Linked DNA regions of Butyricimonas faecihominis. The protein of the gene in region 2 binds, or shares a complex with, the protein of the main gene of each other region. Links are inferred from orthologs where the notes say so. Each region holds a gene or a part of one and is shown on either strand. Other genes may lie near its edges.

Evidence for each region.
Region 1: the proteins of prfA (region 2) and prmC are in contact, whole or in part, in a crystal structure (PDB 2B3T), measured with the Escherichia coli proteins. The link is inferred for Butyricimonas faecihominis from one-to-one orthologs.

What each region holds. Positions count from the first base shown.
Region 1 is NZ_AP028155.1:2,268,420-2,272,261, forward strand. Bases 190-3,172 are described here. They hold prmC (peptide chain release factor N(5)-glutamine methyltransferase), read right to left. Parts: upstream 2,120-3,172; coding sequence 1,259-2,119; downstream 190-1,258. Other genes in these bases: R8806_RS09475 (Crp/Fnr family transcriptional regulator), read left to right, coding at 190-789; R8806_RS09480 (regulatory protein RecX), read right to left, coding at 791-1,246; cls (cardiolipin synthase), read left to right, coding at 2,177-3,172. In the rest of the region: R8806_RS09470 (NAD+ synthase), read left to right, coding at 1-47; more of R8806_RS09475, read left to right, coding at 70-189; more of cls, read left to right, coding at 3,173-3,631. UniProt on the Escherichia coli protein: Methylates the class 1 translation termination release factors RF1/PrfA and RF2/PrfB on the glutamine residue of the universally conserved GGQ motif, i.e. on 'Gln-235' in RF1 and on 'Gln-252' in RF2.
Region 2 is NZ_AP028155.1:4,503,022-4,507,308, reverse strand. The notes cover bases 674-3,545. They hold prfA (peptide chain release factor 1), read right to left. Parts: upstream 2,717-3,545; coding sequence 1,631-2,716; downstream 674-1,630. Other genes in these bases: R8806_RS18660 (zinc-dependent metalloprotease), read right to left, coding at 2,871-3,545; pyrF (orotidine-5'-phosphate decarboxylase), read right to left, coding at 764-1,591. Also shown: R8806_RS18675 (AAA family ATPase), read left to right, coding at 1-421; more of R8806_RS18660, read right to left, coding at 3,546-4,287. UniProt on the Escherichia coli protein: Peptide chain release factor 1 directs the termination of translation in response to the peptide chain termination codons UAG and UAA.

The sequences.
Region 1 (3,842 bases), 2.2 Mb from region 2 along the record:
AAGCGTTCGGCAGCGGACGCCGTATGCCACTTGTTGCCAAACTATAACACCAGATAAGAGAACGAGTTTATGAGAACGATAAAAGACAAAGAGTTACACGAAAAATATTGCAACATTTGCATTGATAGTCCCAATTCCCTTTTTGCAAGTCTTGACGAAAGTAGCAAAAGCATTATTCGCCAAACCAGCATTTGCAAAATGTACAGGAAAGGAGACTTGATTTACGAAGAAGGGAATAAACCTTTCGGGTTAATTTGTCTGATCACCGGGAAAGCTAAAATCGCCAAGAAAGGTATCGCAGGACGGGAACAGATCGTGCGTATGGCAAAACCCGTCGGATTCATCGGCTACCGGGCTTTCTTTGCCGAGGAAATGCACATCGCATCAGCGGAGGCACTCGAGGAATCCATTGTCTGCATCATGAAAACAGAGCTTATTTTCGGTATCGTGCGCAGCAACTCGGATGTTGCCATGAACGTGATCCGGGCGTTGGCTACCGACCTCGGATTCTCGAATCGCCGAACAGTAACACTCACGCAAAAACATATTCGCGGACGTCTGGCTGAGGCCTTGCTCGTGCTGAAAGACACTTACGGGTTCGAGGATGATAACATGACGTTGAAAATTTGTCTCTCGCGGGAAGATATGGCCAATCTCTCGAACATGACCACCTCCAATGCCATCCGCACGCTATCCAACTTTGCCTCGGAAGGCATACTGGAACTTTCCGGCAAGCAAATCAAGATCACGAACATGGAAGCGCTGGAAAAAGTAAGCGATATGGGATAATTCAATCCTGCAATTGATCGATACACCGGCTGATGGTTTCATAATCAAAGCCACGACTCAAAGCAAAGCGGAAAAGCTTTGCTTTTCGTTTATAGGGATCTTCCTCTTTCAGGCCCCGATTCTTTTGTTTCAACAGCGCCAGACACGTGGCGTCACTTTCCTCATCGGGTAAAGAGGACAACGCCTGTTCGATAATACGTTCCGGCACACGCTTTTGCCGGAGCATCTGCATGATTTTCAACTTTCCCCAGCGATTAAAACGATGCTTATCCCGGGCATACGCCTCCGCAAAGCGAGTATCATCCAAGAAATGATTCTTCACCAAAAACTCCATGACCGCGGCAATATCCTTTTCCTCTAACTCCCACCGCTGTAACTTTTTAAGAATATCAAAACTACAATACTCCTTTTTACTACACTGCCCGGCAACAATATTCAACGCTTTCTTCGCATCCACTTTCGATGTAATTTAGAATTTAAAATTTCCCCGGGCTTTCACCATTCTCTCCCGTTCATTAATATCCTTCCGCAACTCAACCTCCTCGTACCCCATCTCCCGAAGTAACTCGACGGTTTCTTTCCCAAAAGCCTCGTTGATCTCGAAAAACAGCACTCCTCCACGATTCAGATGATCACGACCGAATCCGGCAATCTTCCGGTAAAACATTAACGGGTCGGTATCCGGCACGAAAAGAGCCCGAGAGGGTTCATAATTCAACACCCGATCGTGCATAAGCGCCTTCTCCGACTCCCGCACATAAGGTGGATTGCTCACGATCACGTCGAAACCGGGCCATTCCCATTCCTCGTAACGCAATATATCACGTACTTCAAATTTCACCTCCACACCATTTCTCCGGGCATTGTCGGCAGCTTGTCGCACGGCCGCCGGGGAAATATCCACCCCACAAAGCCGTACTCCTTTCAACAACTTACCCAACGACACGATGATACACCCACTCCCCGTTCCAATATCCAAGACACTCGCACCCGGCTGCACACCCGATTCCACGATCCACATCACCAGTTCTTCCGTCTCCGGTCGGGGAATCAAGGTTTCGCTATTTAGCTGAAAATCAATACCGGCAAATTCCGTTTCTCCCAATATATACTGGATCGGTTTATCCGTTTTTAACTCCTCCACGATTTGAACGAATTTATCGATAAAGCTTTTTGCTAAAAATTCGTGTTTTTTAAGATGTATGTCTATATTTGTATAATGCAACAGCTTGCAAAAGGAGAGCGAGCATAAAACTTTTATTTCATGCTCGGTATAAGTATCCTTTAGCTTCTGTAATGCGTATTGCTGTAAATCAAACATCGTATTCATGGAACAAAGATACGGTTTAATTGAAGATTGAAAATTGAAAATTGAAAATTTAATTGCGTGAACTGGACGGGTATTGCGATTGACATTGGCATTGTACTGTATATTCTCACCATCTTGGCGATCATATACACGATCATACTGGAAAACAGAAATCCGGTACGTACACTTGCGTGGATACTCGTACTCGTGCTGGCCCCCGGTATCGGGCTGCTCTTTTACATCTATTTCGGCATGAACTACCGGAAGATCAAGATGTTCTCCATGAAAGGCTTGGGCGACTTCAAGTGGTTGCAATACATGAGCGAAGACCAGAAACAACGTATCAAGAAAGCCGAATTGTTGAAAAAAGAAGACATGGAGGCAGTGAAACCGTTGATGACATTACTCCTGAACAACAGCAAAGCCCTTCTCTCCCGGAATAACACGGTCGAGATTCTCAACAACGGGGAGGCCACCTTCAGTTCGATCTTCAAGGCCATCGCCAAAGCCAAAAAATACATTCACCTCGAATATTACATCATTGATAAAGGAGAACTCGGAGAGAAACTGAAGGAATTACTTATCACGAAAGCCAAGGAAGGCGTGGAGGTTCGCGTGATCTATGATGACGTGGGGTCGTGGAAATTACCCAAACGTTACATCAAAGAGATGCAGGTCGCCGGGATTCAGATCTACCCGTTTCTTCCCGTGCGTTTTCCCTTGTTCACCAACAAGGTGAACTACCGGAACCACCGGAAAATCGTCGTCGTGGACGGGGACACCGGGTTCATTGGCGGGTTAAACTTCGCCGACCGTTATCTGCACGGATTACCCGGCATCGGTATCTGGCGCGACACCCACCTGAAAGTGAAAGGGGAAGCCGTCACCTCCCTGCAAGTGGTTTTCCTGTTTGACTGGTACTTTGTTCGTCAGGAACTTCTACTGAACAAGGCGGAATACCTTCCCAACAAGAAAGTCGATGGCAACGTGGTTGTTCAAACCGTGGCATCCGGTCCCGATAGCGACTGGACATCCATTCAACAAGCCTACTTCACGCTAATCAACATGGCCAAGAAGTACGTTTTCATCTCGACCCCCTATTTCATGCCGGGAGAAACCACGATCAACTCGCTGAAAACCGCCGCCATGAGCGGCGTGGACGTGCGTATCATGATCCCGTATAAATCCGACTCGCTACTCACGCACTGGTGTACACGCTCCTACGTGGAGGAACTACTGGAAGCCGGGGTTAGAGTATTTCAATATCGTAAAGGATTCAACCACAGCAAAGTAATCGTCATGGACGGACTGGTATCTTCCGTGGGTACTGCCAACATGGACATACGTAGTTTCGAACAAAACTTCGAAGTCAACCTCATCATCTACGACCGCAACGTCAGTCGCCAACTCGGTTCCGATTTTCTGGACGACCTGAAAGGCAGTTCCGAAATCAGTATCCATCGCTGGAAATTCCGCCCGAAACGGGATAAAATCCGGGAATCTCTAGCTCGACTTTTCGCCCCGTTGCTCTAACCCTATACTTCAATCCCTGTTCAGTCAGAGTTTAGCGAGAAACCGGCATCCTCTCCCTCATTTCCCCAACACCCTCACCCTACATCAAAATTTTCTCCAGCAAGCAAGTAAAACGAGCCTCTAAAATCCGTAGCTTTGCAGTTATAAGAACAACACCATTGAAAATTGCAAATCCCTCATTTTCAATTTTCAATTTTCAATTTTCAATTAT
Region 2 (4,287 bases):
CGGGAACGCCCTCCCTTGGGCAAATATACCCGCTTACACCCACCTCATGCTTTCCCGCTCCGTGGAATCCTTCGAACAGCACCAAAAACAGGAATCTGTTCTTTTCTTCGACCGGGGTATCCCCGACACCCTCGCTTACGTACACCTCACCCATCAATCCCCATCTCCCGAACTCCAACATACCGTTCAAGATTTCCGCTACAATCCGCAGGTATTCATCCTTCCCCCCTGGCCTGAAATCTACGAAACCGATTCAGAACGCAAACAAACCTACCAAGAAGCCGTCGAAACCTACGATGTTATGCTCGTCACCTACCAACAACTAGACTACATTCCTATAATCGTCCCTAAAGGTACTCCGGAAGAGCGTGCAGAATTTGTTATCAGCGTACTAAAAAAGCATACCACCAATCGTCCATGATGATCTCGTCAACGGGAAAAACGAAAGATGGTATTAACCGAAATAATTACTCTGTATCAACAACATCCGTTCTATAAATATTTACAATCGGACGAGGACAATTTCAGTTGACTACAAATTGTAGTCAACTCATGACCTTTCTTTTCGAGACGAGTTTTTAATACATTCCTGTGTTTCCTTGGATTAGACCTATCTGTTAACACCTTAATTATAGAAAATATTTTCTACAAATTACCACCTATTTTAGCAAGCATTCTACAATAATAAAATTACCCTTTTTATAAATCAAAAAGGTGTGTCGCCAAGCAACACACCTCCTACATATAGTTCAATCTCTTTCTCTTAAATCACCCCTTTGGCAGCAAGCAATTCTGCCATCTGTTGTTGCAACTTCACGGCCTCTTCTCTCGCTCTCACGGCAAAATTTTCGGTCTTATCCGCAAAGATAATCCCGCGAGAAGAGTTCACGATTAACCCGCAATGGGAGTTCATACCGTATTTTGCGACCTCTTCCAAACTACCGCCTTGCGCTCCCACTCCCGGAACCAACAAGAAATGATTCGGAACGATTTCACGGATACCGCTTAACATTTCTGCTTTCGTGGCCCCAACGACATACATCATATTCTGGTCATTTCCCCACTCTTGAGATTTACGCAAAACCCGTTCATACAATTTCACGCCATTCTCCTCAAAGAATTGGAAATCAAAAGCGCCTTTATTAGAAGTCAAAGCTAATAGAATCACCCATTTCCCCTCGTATTTTAGGAACGGGGTCACAGAATCCTCTCCCATATAAGGAGCCACCGTGATAGAATCAAATTCCATCGTCTCCAAGAAAGCACGAGCGTACATCTCGGATGTATTTCCAATGTCCCCGCGTTTAGCATCGGCAATCAAGAAGATCTCGGGATATTTTGATTTGATGTATTTCACCGTTTTTTCCAACGTAATCCACCCGGAAACCCCGTTACTCTCGTAAAATGCGATATTAGGTTTATAGGCAATTGCCACATCTGCCGTTGCATCCACGATAGCTTTATTAAACTCGTACACGGGGTCCTCCGCTCCCATCAGGTGTTGAGGTAATTTCTTTATATCTGAATCCAAGCCCACGCAAAGGAAGGACTTTTTCTTTTTTACCTGTTCAAATAACTCGTTATAAGTCATACCTTCTAACTTTTATCTTTTAGTTTTTAACTTTTATCTTTAAAATCCGCTTTCCTTCAATTTTTCCGTGTTCTCCTCGATCTGCAATTTCTCGATAATTTCGCCCAACTCGCCATCCATAACGGCAGCCAAGTTATAAAGCGTCAGATTGATACGATGATCCGTCACACGTCCTTGCGGATAATTGTAAGTACGAATCTTGGCGGAACGATCACCCGTGGAAACCATTGTTTTCCGTTTTGTAGCTATCTCGTCTAAATATTTCTGATGCTCGATCGCGTAAATACGAGAGCGCAACTCGGTCATTGCTTTCGCCAAGTTCTTCAACTGCGACTTCTCGTCCTGACAAGTCACCACGATACCCGTGGGAATATGCGTCAAACGGATAGCGGAATACGTCGTGTTCACGGACTGCCCCCCGGGACCGGAAGAACAGTAAGTATCTTTCCGAATATCTGCTGGATTCAACACCACATCCACTTCTTCTGCCTCCGGCAGTACAGCCACCGTGGCCGCAGAGGTATGAACCCGTCCTTGAGTCTCTGTTGCCGGAACACGCTGTACGCGGTGTACTCCCGACTCGTATTTCATAATCCCGTAAACACCGTCACCCGTGATGTTCGCCACAATTTCCTTGTATCCCCCGGAAGTTCCTTCACTGTAATTGGTTATTTCTATTTTCCAACGTTTGGACTCGCAAAATTTCGTATACATACGGAACAAATCCCCCGCGAAAAGACTGGCCTCGTCACCCCCGGTTCCAGCACGAATTTCAAGAATCACGTTCTTTGAATCCTCCGGATCAGCTGGTACCAACAACATTTTCACCTTCGACTCCAATTCGGGAATCTTGGCATCCAGCTCCTCGATCTCCATCTCGGCCATCTCTTTCAGTTCCTTATCGGTCTCCGTGTTTAATATTTCCTGTGCCTCATCATAAGAACTCACCGCACGTTTCAACTCGTCTCCCGCCTCCACGATCTGTTCCAGATCACGATACTCTTTATTCAACTTCACAAAACGATTCATGTCCTGTATCACCTCCGGGTCGGTTATCAACTGCCCGATCTCACGGAAACGAATATAAAATGTCTCTAATTTCTCTAATAGGGAATTGTCGCTCATATATATATCTAAATTATAATCGAACGCGAATTTAATAAATTATTAATAGCTTTCAAAAGGATTCTATTCCACATGACAAGGGGCAGCTCGATAAACGAACTGCCCCGGATCAATTTCAGACGTCATACTCTGAACACAAACTAGAAAACATACACTATAGTTTGTCCTTCAACGCATTGTTTAATTTGATAAGAAGAGCCTGATAATGTACTTTCGCGTTTCCGGACATTCCTCCTATTTTACTTCTTAATAAATTCCGGGATTTCACGGCCATATCCTGCAAATAGGCCTTGGAATCGTCAATTGCCGTCGTGGCAACCGTTCTCTGCCAACCGTAACCGGGAGTTCCGAACTGATCGGCCACCATATTTGAGGCCACGTATCCCCGGCCATATTCTTCATCAACCGCACGGAACTGGTCGGCAAAACGACTGATCAAACCACTCTCATCCAACCCGTAAGCCACGATCTCGTCAACAGAAGGTACAAAACCAAAAGGAGAGGCGCTTTTCTTGGTACCGCCATCATTCAATGATGCACAGACCATATCCACCATCGTATTTTGCAAAATCTTGTCTCCCTCTGTCAATGCCTTCCCTTGTAACAAGTTACTCCACGTACCATTATAAAGATCCGTCATAAACTCATTAATCGAGTAAGGAGAGGATGCCACGTGAGAAGAAAGAATCACGTTACCGATCAATCCCTGAATATCCCCGGCCACTCGACTCCGAACGATTGCACTCCCGTCAACACTTAACGGGAAGTGAGCCTTCAATTCCGCATTATTCAACCAATCCATGGATTTAAACTGTTTCAACACCCACGCCATAGATGCTTTCTGACGAGCTTTCGGCACAGCCTCATAACGCTTACCCGGAGTACCTTCTTTCACTTCTGTCAGATAGATTCCCCCGATATTATACATCACGTTCTTCAGATAACGATAATATTGTGTCATAATCTGACCATACAGGGCCTGACGGTGAGAATAATCCGGATCGTCTTTAATCCATCCTTGCAAATTGGAAAGAATATACTTCAGATTCTTCACACCATACTCGCTGGCTTTCATCGGGTCATCACCCAAGTCTTCCTCGATAGCACTCGGGTCATAACGGCTTTGTATCTGTTGGCGACCATAACGATAAATCGGGTCTCCCGCATGTTCGTCCACCCATTGTTCCACGATAGGTTGTTCCTCCCACTCGTCTCTCGTTCCGGGAATATATTGATAATTCCATTTAATCAAGAACTCGTCATAAACACCCAAATTCGGGGGAGTCAATTTCACGCCCTTATCCCCGGGTTGCGCCACGTAATTGAAACGAGCGTAATCCATGATACAAGGTGTCGTCCCGTATTTTTGAGTAAACGATGCAGAACGCAACGAATCAACCGGGAAAGCTGCCGAAGAGGCCATGTTGTGCATGAATCCCAAGCAATGACCTACTTCGTGTGCCACCACGTAGATCAAAGAGGCTTTCACCACGTCATCCGGCAATTTCTTGCCTCTCACGGAAGGATCAAGTTGGGCGGTCTGCACGAAACGCCAGTTGTTGATCAACTGG